DNA from 2 places in the Methylobacterium sp. 174MFSha1.1 genome. Region 2 is predicted to be linked to the other one. Evidence: riboswitches for the same ligand, from Rfam matches in the RefSeq annotation. Region 2 holds a riboswitch; the other holds the start of a gene.
The links. Region 2 has a riboswitch for thiamine pyrophosphate ahead of thiO (glycine oxidase ThiO). Riboswitches for the same ligand answer to the same signal wherever they lie in the genome.
Positions count from the first base shown of each region.

Region 1: another riboswitch for thiamine pyrophosphate. It lies ahead of thiC (phosphomethylpyrimidine synthase ThiC); the one in region 2 lies ahead of thiO (glycine oxidase ThiO).

Region 1 is NZ_FPCB01000018.1:23,827-30,981, forward strand. Features, by position in the region: gene BM430_RS16505 (sensor histidine kinase) at 1-290, opposite strand, end outside; gene BM430_RS16510 (response regulator) at 293-706, opposite strand; gene BM430_RS16515 (ATP-binding protein) at 910-3,630, opposite strand; gene thiC (phosphomethylpyrimidine synthase ThiC) at 3,642-5,522, opposite strand; TPP riboswitch at 5,581-5,692, opposite strand; gene BM430_RS16525 (restriction endonuclease) at 5,830-6,204, shown strand; gene BM430_RS16530 (acyltransferase family protein) at 6,474-7,155, shown strand, end outside.
Region 2 is NZ_FPCB01000004.1:36,793-43,947, forward strand. Features, by position in the region: gene dnaG (DNA primase) at 1-1,862, shown strand, start outside; gene rpoD (RNA polymerase sigma factor RpoD) at 2,059-4,056, shown strand; gene BM430_RS00195 (DUF2798 domain-containing protein) at 4,118-4,372, opposite strand; gene BM430_RS00200 (adenylate/guanylate cyclase domain-containing protein) at 4,634-5,881, shown strand; TPP riboswitch at 5,931-6,061, shown strand; gene thiO (glycine oxidase ThiO) at 6,127-7,155, shown strand, end outside.

The DNA of each region.
Region 1 (7,155 bases), on a different contig from region 2:
GCCTTCAGTGCCGCCACGGCGACGCGGCTGTCCTCCGAGCCGGTGACGTAGATCACCGGCGGCGCCTCGGGCAGTGCGCGGATGCGCGGCAGGATGTCGAGGCCGGTCTCCATCGGCATGTGGTGGTCGAGGGCGACCACGTCGAAGCGCTCCCTCGCGATCAGCGCGAGGCCGGCCTCGCCGTCGGGGGCGTGCACCACCTCGCAGCCGCGCCCCGCCAGGGTGCGGGTGACCAGCCGCGCCAGCCCGGGATCGTCGTCGATGTAGAGCAGGCGGACCGGTTCGGTCACGGTCACGCGCTTTCCGGAACCTGCATCACCGAGAAGAACAGGCCGAGCTGGCGGATCGCGTTGGCGAAGCCCTCGTAGTTCACCGGCTTGGTGATGTAGACGTTGCAGCCGAGGTCGTAGCAGCGCTGGATCTCGCGCTGGTCGTCGGTGGTGGTGAGGATCACCACCGGCGAGCGGCGCAGGTGGGGGTTCGACTTCACCTTCTGCAGGATGTCGATGCCGGTCATGTCCGGCAGGTTGAGGTCGAGCAGGATCAGCAGCGGCCGGCCGGCATTGATCTCGCCGCTGCCGTCGGGCCCGAACAGGGCGGCGAGCGCCGAGGTCCCGTCCCGGAACGACTCGATGACGTTGTTGACGCCGGCCCGGCGGATGTTCCGCTCGATCAGCCGGGCGTGGCCCTCGTCATCCTCGATCATCACGATGTGTACGGCCGGCACCTGACAACTCCCCGTGGCGCAGAGCCCGGCTGGACCGGGACGCCTCTTCCTTGCTGAGCGCACCTGCGCCGACCGCGGGAGACAGGCTCCCATGATCCTCTCTCTAGACCATTTCCCTCGGGCTTGGACACGCGGCTGGCGTAGAAAACGCCGGGACCAGGTTAACCTGGCGTTGCACTCCCTCAACCCTGACGCAACGGCAGCGTCACGCGGAAGGTGGTGCCGGTCCCGAACGCGGAGGACAGGTCGATGCGCCCGCCGAGCGCCCGCACCAGGGTGCGGACATGGGCGAGCCCGATCCCCTCCCCCGGCCGGTCCTGCACGCCGGAGCGGCGGAAGAGCTCGAACACCCGGCCGTGGTCGCGGGGGTCGATGCCGCGGCCGTTGTCGGTCACCTGGAACTCCGCGAGCCCGTCCGAGACCGCGCCCGTGACCGCGATCCGCGGCGGCCGGTCCTTCGCCCGGTACTTGATCGCGTTGTCGATCAGGTTGCCGAAGATCTGCCCGACCGCGACCCGGTCGGCGACGATCTCCGGCAGGTCGCCGATCTCGATCACCGCACCCGCCGTGTCGGCCTGGTGGCGCTGGGCGTCGGCGAGTTCCCGGACCAGGGCGGTCATCGCCAGAGGCTCGGGCTGGAAGGTGCGCCGCCCCTCCCGCGACAGCTTCAGGATCGCGTTGATCAGGCCGTCCATCTTGGTGATCGCGGCCTTGATGAAGCTCACCGATTCCGAGAGGTCGGCATCGATCCGTTCCGCGTCCGGCCGGCCGGCGAGCGCGGCCCGGATGTCGTCCTGGCTCGCCTCGATCTCGCTCGTGAACCCCATGATGTTGACGAGCGGCGCCCTGAGGTCGTGGCTGACGATGTAGGCGTAGCGCTGGATCTCCTCGTTCGATTCGCGGAGCGCCGTCTCGGCGGCGCGCTGCTCGGAGATGTCGGAATGCACGCCGACCCATTCGCGGATCGTGCCGTCGGAATCGAGCACCGGCACCGCCTGGATCGCGAAGGTGCGAAACACCCCGTCGTGGCGGCGCACCCGGTGCTCGTGGGTGTAGCGGCGGCGCTCGGCCACCGCCTGGTTCCAGCCCTCGACGCTGGCGGCCCGGTCGTCCGGATGCACCGCCTCGGCCCAGCCGTAGCCGGCATATTGCTCCGGAGTCTGGCCGGTGAGCGCGGCCCAGGCCGGTTGGTCGCCGCTCATCCGGCCGGTGGCGTCGTTGGTCCAGAGCACGCCGCGCACCGCCTGGACGGCGGCCTCGAACCGGTCCTGCTCGCGCCGCACCGAGGCGAACAGGCGGGCATTGTCCATCGCCACCGCCGCCTGGCCGGCCAGGCCCTCGACCAGCGCCGCCTCGCGGGCGCCGAAGCGGTGCGGCTCGGGATGGCCGAACAGCAGCGCGCCGAGGGTGGCGCCGGTGCCGGAGACCACCGGCACTGCGAGGTAGCTACGCACCGGCAGGTGGCCCTTCGGCATGCCGCCGTGGCTGCCGTAGCGCGGATCCGCCGTCACATCCTCGCTCAGCACCACCCCGCCGGCGGCGAAGGTCTCGCTGAACAGGGTGGTCGCCCGCGGCAGGCCGAACCGGGTGAAGGCCTCCCGCGGCGCACCGGTGAGGCTGAGGAGCTGCCAGTGCTCGGGGCCCTCGGGACCCTCCGGCACCCGCTCGAACAGGGCGCCGTAGGCCGCCCCCGTCAGGTGGGTGGCGGCCTCCACCACCGTGTCGCCGAGGCGCTGGCGGTCGAGCTCGCTCGACAGGGCCGTGCCGAGGCGGTTCAGCACCTCGAGGCGCTGGGTCTCGGCGCGCAGGGCCGCGGCGGCCTTGGCACGCTCGGCCGCCCGCTCGCGCTGGCGCTGGGCGGCGCCCGCGATCTCGGCGCTCACCGCGGCGACCTCCGCCGGCACGCCCGCGAGCACGGGCGTCGCGCGGCCGAGGCCGAGCGCCTCCGCCTGGTCGCGCAGGGCCTGGAGCGGCGCCGCGATGCCGCGGGCGAAGGCGAAAGCGAGGAGCGCCGCGACGGCTGCCAGCATCCCGCCGAGCCCGGCGAACCAGACGAGCGACGCCCGGACCGGCGCCGCCAGCGCCTCCTCCGGCACGCCCACGGCGACGCGCCAGTCCGGCACGCCGGCTCGCGCATAGGCGACGAAGAACGGGTCGCCCTCGAGCGAGGTGCCGCGCCAGCTGCCCTCCGGGCCGTTGGCCGCGCGCAGCTCGTCGGGGGCCTGCGTGCCGGTGAAGCGCTCCGGCGCCCGGGTGCGGGTGAGCACCCTCTGGTCGCGGTCGATCACCGTCAGCACCCAGGCCTTCGGCACGCCGCCGGAGGCGAGCACGTCGCGGATCCGCGAGGTTGGCAGGGAGAAGGACAGGAGGTAGAGCACCGCGTCGCCACCCCGGCGCACCACCGGCACCGTCACCCGGAAGCGACCGTCGATCACGCCCGAGACCGCCGGGCGGCCGTTCAGCGCGCTCGCATCCGCCGCGTCGAGGCGTTCCGCCATCGGCTCGGCGCCGAGGTCGATCAGCCGCCGCCCGTCGGGGTCGCGCAGGGTCGCCGGCAGCCCGCTGCGGCGATAGAGTTCCTGCATCTGCTCGCGGAAGGCCGTGACGTCGCCGCGCTGGAGCGCGTTCGACAGGCTCAGGGCCTCGAGCGTCGCGATCAGGCTCGCGACCTCGCGGTCGACCGCCGCCGCCTCCATCCGGGCGCGGCCGAGCGCGTCGGCCTCCAGGCGCTCGCGGGCGGCGCCGGCGAACTGCCACAACACCACGCCGCCGAAGATCAGGATCGGCACCGCCAGGCCGAGGGCGAAGACGACGAGGCGGCGCACGATGGAGCCGGGACGCGACCGTCCCGGCGCGAGTGTCGGGGCAGGCCCCGGCGGGGCTGCTTGGGCCTGCATCAGCATGAAATGGGGTCCTACTCGCCGGGCTCGACGTAGAGCCTCCCGCCAGCGCCTAAGAATTCCGCCGATTTTTGGGCCATGCCGGCCGCCCGGGCCGCTTCGCCGAGCGGTGTGGCCTCGTTGACCACGGCGCTCGCCGCCTCCATCGCCAGCACCTCGGCGCGCAGGTCCTGGGTGATCTTCATCGAGCAGAATTTCGGGCCGCACATCGAGCAGAAATGCGCAACCTTGTGGGCGTCCTTCGGCAGGGTCTCGTCGTGGTAGGCGCGCGCGGTGTCCGGATCGAGGGAGAGGTTGAACTGGTCCTCCCAGCGGAAGTCGAACCGGGCCCGGGACAGGGCGTCGTCGCGCAGTTGCGCGGCCGGGTGGCCCTTGGCGAGGTCGGCGGCATGCGCGGCGATCCGGTAGGTGATGACGCCGGTCTTGACGTCGTCGCGGTTCGGCAGGCCGAGATGCTCCTTGGGCGTCACGTAGCAGAGCATCGCGGTCCCGAACCAGCCAATCATCGCCGCGCCGATGCCCGACGTGATGTGGTCGTAGCCCGGCGCCACGTCGGTGGTGAGCGGGCCGAGGGTGTAGAACGGCGCCTCGCCGCACTCGGCCAGCTGCTTCTCCATGTTGACCTTGATCTTGTGCATCGGCACGTGGCCGGGGCCCTCGATCATCACCTGGCAGCCCTTGGCATGGGCGACCTTGGTGAGTTCGCCCAGGGTCTCCAGCTCGGCGAATTGCGCCGCGTCGTTGGCGTCCGCGATCGAGCCCGGACGCAGGCCGTCGCCGAGCGAGAACGACACGTCGTAGGCCCGGCAGATGTCGCAGATCTCCTCGAACCGCTCGTAGAGAAACGATTCCCGGTGCCCGGCGAGGCACCAGCGCGCCATGATCGAGCCGCCGCGCGAGACGATGCCGGTGACGCGGCGCGCCGTGAGCGGCACGTGCGCGAGGCGGAGGCCGGCATGGATGGTGAAGTAGTCCACCCCCTGCTCGGCCTGCTCGATCAGGGTGTCCTTGAACACCTCCCAGTCGAGCTTGAGCGGGTCGCCGCCGACCTTCTCCAGCGCCTGGTAGATCGGCACCGTGCCGATCGGGACGGGGGCGTTGCGCAGGATCCAGCCGCGGATGTTGTGGATGTTGCGTCCGGTCGACAGGTCCATCACCGTGTCGGCGCCCCAGCGGATCGCCCACACCATCTTCTCGACCTCGTCCGCCGCCGAGGAGGTCACGGCCGAGTTGCCGATATTGGCGTTGACCTTGACGAGGAAGTTGCGGCCGATCGCCATCGGCTCGAGTTCGGTGTGGTTGATATTGGCCGGGATGATCGCCCGCCCGCGCGCCACCTCGTCGCGCACGAAGTCCGGCGTGATGAAGGGCGGGATCGCTGCCCCGAAGCTCTCGCCGTCGGCGAGCTTCCCCTCGGCCCCCGCCAGCATCGCCTCGCGGCACAGGTTCTCCCGATGGGCTACGTAGATCATCTCCTCGGTGACGATCCCGGCGCGGGCGAACTCATATTGCGTGACGCGCTCGCCGGGAGCGCCCCGGCGGATGGTGCGGGCGGCCGGGCACGGCGCCACCAGCCTGTCCTCGCTCGCGAATCCGTTGTCCTCCGGCCGCACCGCCCGGGGGGCGACCGGCGCGTAGCCGCGGCCTTCGATCCAGGACTTGCGGATCTCGGGCAGCCCGGCCGCAAGGTCAATGCGCGCATCCGTCTCGGTGTAGGGGCCGGAGGGGTCGTAGACCCGCACCGGGGCCTCGCCGGGATCGGAGAGCGCGATGGCGCGGTAGGGCACGCGGAGGTCGGGACGGTCCCTCGGCGAGGCATAGGCCTTCGCCGAGCCGGTGACCGGCCCGGTGGTGACGCGCGTCGGCGATCCTGCGGCGAGGATGGGTGCGTTCATGGATCTCTCCCGGGGAGACGATCCGGCCTCGAGGCGCGAGGACGCACGGGTCACGTCGGTCATGGCAGGTTCCCGTCCCTCCGCCGGTACGAACCGGATCAGGTTCAAGGGTCAGGACGCACGCTCGTCCAATCTCAGCCCCAGATGGCGGGGCTCCCCTCGGTAACGGGGGGACTGTCGGGTGGGGAACGGGGTTTGTCAATCGGGGGCCGCGAGGGGGTGCTGCGGCATCCCGGCCCCTGTCTTGAAACGCACGGACGCCGCGACCCAGATACGGAGGACAATCCTCACCGCTCGGGAGCTTGCCTTGGGACGCCGTGACCGGCGCTGGCGCGACGACGACCCCTCCACCCACGGCCCGGCCACGCGCGAACCGGTGGTCTGCCCGCTCTGCGAGCGGCCGATCCCGCGCGACGCCCGCCAGAGCAAGCATCACCTGACCCCGAAGCTGAAGGGCGGCACCCACGGCGAGACGGTGCAGCTGCACCAGATCTGCCACTCGGCGATCCATGCCCGCCACAGCGAGGCAGAGCTGGCGCGCCGCCTCAGCGACGTCGAGAGCCTGCGGGCCGAGCCGGAGATCGCCCGCTTCCTCGACTGGATCCGCACCAAGCCGGACGACTTCCACACCGCGACGCGCATGACCAGGACGCGGCGGGACTCGAAGCGGAGTTATCGGTAGCGGCCATTTCTGGCAGATGAGAACGCGTCCGCTTCCCGCGACGGGCGGTGCAAGCTCCGTCGTCATTCCGGGCTCCGCTGCGCGGCCCCGGAATGACTCAGAGGACTTCAACATCGTCGAGAGGGCCAACAAGCGTCAGAGCACGCCGGGTGGAAGCTACTCAGGACAGTAAATCGATCGTTGCGAATCCCGGCACGATTCGACCCGCCGACCGTGCGCCGATCTTTACGTCTCCCTGCGAGCCTCGGGCCATCCTCGTGGAGACGCCGATGTCCGCCCGCCCCAACACCGAACCCGCCCTCTCGGTCCGGCCGGACGATCCGGTGCGCCCGCGCGCCGCGCCGGAGGCCGGGCGCCTCGCCTGGGTCGACGTCGCGAAAGGCATCTGCATCATCCTGGTGGTGATGATGCACTCCACCCTCGGGACCGGCGAGGCGATGGGGGGCGAGGGCTTCATGCACCACGTCGTCGAGTTCGCCAAACCGTTCCGGATCCCCGACTTCTTCCTGCTCTCCGGCCTGTTCCTCGGCCGCGTGGTGGACCGCGACTGGCGCCTCTTCGCCGACCGGCGCATCGTCCACTTCACGTATTTCTACCTGCTGTGGATGGTGCTGCAATCGGCGGTGAAATACGGCCAGATCACCGACGGCGCTGGCCCGGGCGCCTTCCTCGCGCACCTCGCCCACGGGTTGATCGAGCCGTACTCGACCCTGTGGTTCATCTACCTGCTGGCGGTGTTCTCGGTCGCCGTGAAGCTCCTGCGCCGGGTGCCCGGCCCGGTGCTGCTGATCGGCGCCGCGCTGCTGCAGCTCGCCCCCATCCACACCGGCTCGACCCTGATCGACGAGTTCTGCGACCGCTTCGTCTACTTCGTCGCCGGCTATCTCTTCGCGGCCCGCATCTTCGGGCTGGCCGACTGGGTGCGGGCGCGGTCCGGCCTGGCCCTCGCCG
Region 2 (7,155 bases):
CCTCCGAGGTCGTCGGCCGGCGCGTGCGCCTCAAGAAGGCGGGGCGGGAATGGCGCGGCCTGTCGCCGTTCAACGCGGAAAAATCGCCGTCGTTCTACGTCAACGACCAGAAGCAGTTCTACCACTGCTTCTCGTCGGGCAAGCACGGCGACATCTTCACCTTCGTGATGGAGACCGAAGGAGTCTCGTTCCCGGAGGCCGTGGAGCGCCTGGCCAACGAGGCCGGGGTGGCGCTGCCGGCGCCGAGCGAGGCCTCGCGCGAGAGCGAGACGCGCCGCCGCGGCGCGCTCGAGGTGATGGAGCTGGCCTGCATCTTCTTCGAGGAGCAGCTGGCCGGCCGCGCCGGGGCGCGCGCCCGCGACTACCTCGCCGGCCGCGGGCTCGACGGCGAGGTGGGCCGCACCTTCCGCCTCGGCTACGCCCCGCCCGAGCGCTACGCGCTCCGCGACTACCTCGCGGCCCGCGACGTGCCGGCCGAGCTGATGGTGGAGCTGAACCTCCTCACCACCGGCGACGACATCAAGGTGCCGTTCGACCGGTTCCGCGACCGCGTGATCTTCCCGATCCGCGACGTGCGCGGCCGGGTGGTGGCCTTCGGCGGCCGCGGCATGAGCCCGGACGCCAAGCCCAAATACCTCAATTCCTCCGAGACGCCGCTCTTCCACAAGGGGCGGATGCTCTACAACCACCACGCCGCCCGGAAGAGCGCGCACGACACCGGCCGGGTGATCGCGGTCGAGGGCTACGTCGACGCCATCGCGATGACGCTCGCCGGGCACCCGGAGGTGGTGGCCTCCCTCGGCACGGCGCTGACGGAGGACCAGCTCGCCCTGCTCTGGCGCATGGCCGACGAGCCGATCCTGTGCTTCGACGGCGACGGCGCCGGCCGGCGCGCCGCCTACCGCGCCCTCGACGTCGCGCTGCCGGCGCTCCAGCCCGGAAAGTCGCTGCGTTTCGCCCTGATGCCGGAGGGCCAGGACCCGGACGACCTCTTGCGCACCGGGGGCGCGGGCGCCATCGACCGCGTGCTCGACGGCGCGAGGCCGCTCGTCGACGTCCTGTGGTCGCGCGAGACCGAGATGAGCCCGGTCGACACGCCGGAGCGGCGGGCCGGCCTCGCCCAGCGCCTGCGCGAGATCGTCAACGGCATCCGCGACGAGACCCTGAAGCGCTACTACCGCGACGAGATCGAGGCGCGCCTGCGCTCCCTGAGCCCCAATGGGGGCGCCCGCCGGGAGGGCGGGGGCGACCGGGCGTACCGGGAGCGGACGCCCTTCGTGCCGCGTGGGCGCGGGCAGCCCCCGGCGCCGGTCTCGCCGCGGCTCACCGCCCGGGCGAGCCCGCTGCTGGCCCGCTCGTCGCTGTTCTCCGGCGGCTCGTCCTCGCGCGAGGCCCTGATCGTCGCGGCTCTCCTGGTCCATCCGGAGCTGCTCGCCCGCGAGGCCGAAGAATTGGCCGAGGTCGAGTTCGAGGGGGCGGATGCGCGGTCCTTGCGCGGCGCGCTGCTCGATCTCGCGGCGGAGGGCGGGGCGGGCGACGCCGCCTTCCTCGACGCGCGGCTGGAGCGGGCCGGGCTCGCGGCGGCGGCGGGCCGGGTTGCCGGCCTGGTGCGCCCCGGCGACCGCTGGGTGCTCGATCCGCACGCCGATCCCGTGCGGCTGGAGGACGCGCTCCGGCAGGCCGTGATCTTGCACCGCAAGGCTGGAACGCTACATAGCGAACTCCGGGCCGCCGAACGCGCCCTGGCGGATGAGGAGACGGAGGCCAACTTCGCCTGGCTGCGCGACGTGAAGACCCGCCTCTCCGTGGTGGCGGGCGCCGAAGCCGAGGCGGAGGTGACCGAAGAGACGGAATCGCACTGACGCCGAACCCGACTCGGGCGAGGTGCGGCTTGCGGCTTCCGTCCGGACTAGTTAACGGCAAGTCGATCGAATGGCTTGCACATTTGCGTGAGTTCCTGGGGCGGCTCGTGCGCCGTCCGACGAGACATCACGGTGCCGGCACGGCGGGAGCCTCCCCCGCCTGGGCACTGCCGACACCGGGAAGCATAGGCTGAGCATGGCGACGAAGGCAACGGAACGAGACGAGACCGAGGCGGCCCCCGAGCAGCAGACCGACGGCCCGCTCCTCGACCTGACGGATGCCTCCGTCAAGCGGATGATCAAGCTCGCCAAGAAGCGCGGCTACGTCACCTACGACGAGTTGAACGAGGTGCTGCCGCAGGAGGAATTCACCTCCGAGCAGATCGAGGACGTGCTCGGACAGCTGTCCGAGCTCGGCGTCAACGTGGTCGAGGCCGAGGAGGCCGACGAGCAGCAGGGCGAGAACGCGCCTCAGGAAGCCGCCGAGGAGGAAGAGGCGAGCGAGGGCGGCGAGGTGGCCGAGGTCGCCGCCGCGCGCCCCGTCGCGCTCCGGGCCGAGACCACGAAGGAGCCGACGGACCGCACCGACGATCCGGTCCGGATGTACCTGCGCGAGATGGGCTCGGTCGAGCTCCTGTCGCGTGAGGGCGAGATCGCGATCGCCAAGCGGATCGAGGCCGGGCGCGAGGCGATGATCGCCGGCCTGTGCGAGAGTCCGCTGACCTTCCAGGCCATCATCATCTGGCGCGACGAGCTCGTCGACGGCCGGGTGCTCCTGCGCGACATCATCGACCTCGAGGCGACCTATGCCGGCCCCGACGGCCGCGCCGGCCCCGCCGAGGGTGAGGTCGAGGGGGAGGGCGACGAGGAGGCCGAGGGCGAGACCCCGCCGGAGGGCGAGGGCGACGAGGACGACCTCGAGAACAACGTGTCGCTCTCGGCGATGGAAGCCGAGCTGAAGCCGCGCGTGCTCGAGACCTTCGACGCGATCGCCGAGAACTACCGCAAGCTGCGCAAGGTCCAGGCCGAGCAGGCCGAGACCCGGCTCAAGGGCGCCGCGGCTTCTGAATCGCAGGGGCAGCGCTATTCCGAGCTGAAGAACACCGTCGTCGCCGACGTGAAGTCGCTGTCGCTGAATTCCAATCGCATCGAGGCGCTGGTCGAGCAGCTCTACGACATCAACAAGCGGCTGATCTCGCACGAGGGCCGCCTGATGCGGCTCGCCGAGAACCACGGCGTCGCCCGCGACGAGTTCCTGCGCCACTACCAGGGCTACGAGCTCGATCCGCACTGGGTCGAGCGGGTGGCCAAGCTCGGCGGCAAGGGCTGGAAGAACTTCACCGAGCGCGGCGCGGTAAACATCCTGACCCTGCGCGAGCAGATCATCTCGCTCGCCTCCGAGACCGGCCTGGAGATCCAGGAGTACCGGAAGATCGTCCACATGGTCCAGAAGGGCGAGCGCGAAGCCCGCCAGGCCAAGAAGGAGATGATCGAGGCGAACCTGCGGCTGGTGATCTCGATCGCCAAGAAGTACACCAACCGCGGCCTGCAATTCCTGGACCTGATCCAGGAGGGCAACATCGGCCTGATGAAGGCGGTCGACAAGTTCGAGTACCGCCGCGGCTACAAGTTCTCGACCTACGCCACGTGGTGGATCCGGCAGGCGATCACCCGCTCGATCGCCGACCAGGCCCGCACGATCCGCATCCCGGTGCACATGATCGAGACGATCAACAAGATCGTCCGGACCTCGCGCCAGATGCTGCACGAGATCGGCCGCGAGCCGACCCCGGAGGAGCTGGCCGAGAAGCTGGCGATGCCGCTGGAGAAGGTGCGCAAGGTCCTCAAGATCGCCAAGGAGCCGATCTCGCTGGAAACCCCGATCGGCGACGAGGAGGATTCCCACCTCGGCGACTTCATCGAGGACAAGAACGTCGTCCTGCCGATCGACGCGGCGATCCAGTCGAACCTGCGCGAGACCACCACCCGGGTGCTCGCTTCGCTCACCCCCCGCGAGGAGCGCGTGCTGCGCATGCGCTTCGGCATCGGCATGAACACCGACCACACCCTCGAGGAGGTCGGCCAGCAATTCTCGGTGACCCGCGAGCGCATCCGCCAGATCGAGGCCAAGGCCCTGCGCAAGCTCAAGCATCCGAGCCGGTCCAGGAAGCTGCGGAGCTTCCTCGACAACTGAGACTCTGGACCCGATTCGAAGAAGGGCCCGGCAGGCAAATCGCCTGCCGGGCCCTTCTTCGTCAGCGCGGCGGCGCCACGATCCGCGCCACCGCGCGCCGCACCAGCGGCAGCACGAGCAGCAGCGTCGGGAAGGCGACGAGCCAGGAGAAGCCCCAGGCGCGCGGCCAGTGCCACACGAGGTCCGGAGTGACCCCGTGGGCGAGCAGGGTCGAGATGCCGGAAACGACGCAGGTCATCAGGACGGAGAGGAGGAACGCGGTCACCAGCGGCGCGGAGGAGGCCGGCAGGCGTCGCGGAGAGGAAGGAGAAGACATGACACGTCTTTCGGAACAGGCTCTCGGCCCGGACGATGCGGCACGCACCCGCCCGGTGCCAATCACCTGAGGGAGCGCGTTGCTTGACGTGAGACGCTTACGGCCGGCCGGAGCATGGCCCGGCGACGAACTCAGGCTTAGCAGGACCGAGGGCCGATGCCAAGGAGGTCCGATCCCGGGCCGGCGGGCCGGTTGTCCGTAGCCAAGCCTTCTCCGCGATCAAGCCTTGCCGTCCCGCGGCGCAACGCCCATGTCAGACCCATGTACGACCAGCCTCGCACCAACCCGGTTCCGACGCCCACGGCCGCGGCGGACGGGTCGGAGGCGAGCGACATCCCGATCGGCCTGTTTCGCGACTGCGTGGCGCTCCGCGACTGGCTGCTCAGCGAGGGGGCCAGATTGCCGGAATCCGGCGACCTCCTCGCCGGCATGGCCGAGCGGCTGAACGACCTCGGCGTGCCGGTCGACCGCGCCACCACCGCCATCGACGCGCTGCACTCGGACTATTCCGGCGTCGGCCGGTTCTGGACCCGGGAGGACGGCGTCAGCTTCCGCCTCTTCCCGCATGGCGAGGCCAGCGAGAAGGCGCTCGCCCGCAGCCCCTTCGCCCATGTCTACGCCACCGGCGAGTGGCTGATCCTCGACCTGCGCGAGACGCCGGACGACCGCTTCAGCATCGTCCCGGAGCTTAAAAGCGCGGGCTTCACCCATTACATCACCGTGCCGCTGTTCTTCACCAACGGCACCAAGAACGGCGTCACCTTCGCGACCCGAGATCCGCGCGGCTTCGGCGACGACGACCTGGCGATCCTGCGCTTCATCGTGCCGACCCTGTCGGCGGTGATGGAGATGCGCGGCCTCAACGCCCGGCTCGACCACGTCTTGCGGGTCTATGTCGGCGACGGGCCGCATCAGGCGATCCTCGCCGGCTTCATCCGCCGCGGCCAGGTCGAACGGATCCGCTCAGCGATCCTGTTCGCCGACATGCGCGGCTATACCCGCCTCACCGATGCGCTGCCGCCCGAGGCCTCGGTCGAACTCCTGAACACCTATTTCGACTGCCTGGTGCCGCCGATCGAGAGCGAGGGCGGCGAGGTGCTGAAATACATGGGCGACGGCCTTTTGGCGATCTTCCGCGAGAGCGGCGACGATCTCGGCGGCGCAGCGCAGGGCGCCCTCTCGGCGGCGCAGGCCGCGCTCCGCCGCGTCGAGGAGGCCAACCGCGCCGGGCGCTTCCCCACCCGCATCGAGGTCGGCATCGCGCTCCATCACGGCGAGGCGGCCTACGGCAATGTCGGATCGGGCGCGCGGCTCGATTTCACGGTGATCGGCCGTGACGTGAACCTGGCCAGCCGGCTGGCCAAGCTCAACAAGGTCCTGTCCGAGCCGCTCCTGATGTCGAAGCCCTTCGTCGACTTCCTGTGGGGCGACCCCGAATTGCTCGGCACCCACCCCCTCGACGGCTTCGCCGAGGAGATGGCGATCTACCGTCCGGGCAAGGGTGGTTGAGACGCGGATGAAGACCGGTTGACGGCGGGCCCGTCCCTCGCCAGATAGCGGGTGTTCCAGGGAGATCCCCGACAAGGGGCTGAGACACCGCTGGACCGGCCTTTCAGGCCCGGTCAGCGCGGAAATCCTTCGAACCTGATCCGGCTCATACCGGCGTAGGGATTGGACAGGATCCTCGTGGATCCGCGCGCATCATCCGGCCACCGGGCGCAGTCCACTCTCTTCGGGCCACCGTGGAGACGAGGGTGCACGCGCAGACGATCGGACGGCGGGGCGGACCGAGCCCGAGCCCGGAGAGCGACCGGTTGCCTGAACGAGCCGACGCCGCGGTGATCGGCGCCGGGCTGATCGGCCTGTCGGTCGCGTGGCGCCTGGCGCGCGCGGGCCTCTCCGTCGCGGTGATCGAGCGCGGCCGCGTCGGCGACGGCGCCAGCCTCGCTGCCACCGGCATGCTGGCCGCGGCCGCCGAGCACGAGCCCGGGGGCGAGGTTCTGTCACCGCTCTGCCTTGAAAGCCAGCGCCTCTGGCACCCGTTCCGCGACGAGCTGGAGGCCGAATCGGGCCTCTCCATCGATTACCGCCGCGAGGGCACACTGGTGATCGCGCTCGGTCGCGACGAGGTCGAGCGGCTGCGCTTCCGCCACGAGTTGCAGCGCCGCGACGGTCTGTCCGTCGAGTGGCTGTCCGGACCCGCCATCCGCGCCCGCGAACCGGGCCTGCGCCCCACCGTCACCGCCGGCCTCTTCTGCCCCGACGACCACCAGGTCGATCCCGCCCGCGTGATGGCCGCCCTGCGCCAGGCCTTCCGGGCCGCGGGCGGGCGCCTCGTCGAGGGGACCATGGTCACCGCGCTCACCCGCGAGGGCGGCCGGGTCACCGGCGTCGAGACCTCCGCCGGTACGTTCAGGGCCGGCACCGTCGTCCTCGCCTCCGGCGCCTGGGCCGGGGAGGGGGGGCTGGTGCCCGACCTCGCCCTGCCGGTCCGCCCGCTCAAGGGCCAGTCCATGGCGCTGCAGATGACGCCGCGCAGCGGGCTTCTCTCTCACGTGGTCTGGACCGAGCAGGTCCACATGGCGCCGAAGGGCGACGGCTCGCTCATCGTCGGCGCCACCGTCGAGGAGGCCGGCTTCGATCCGCACCTCACCGGCGGCGGCCTCTACGCCCTGCTGGAGGGCGCCCGCCGGGCGCTGCCGGGGGTCGAGGAGATGCGGGTGGAGGGCATCTGGAGCGGCTTTCGCCCGACCTCCGACGACGACGCCCCGATCCTCGGCGAG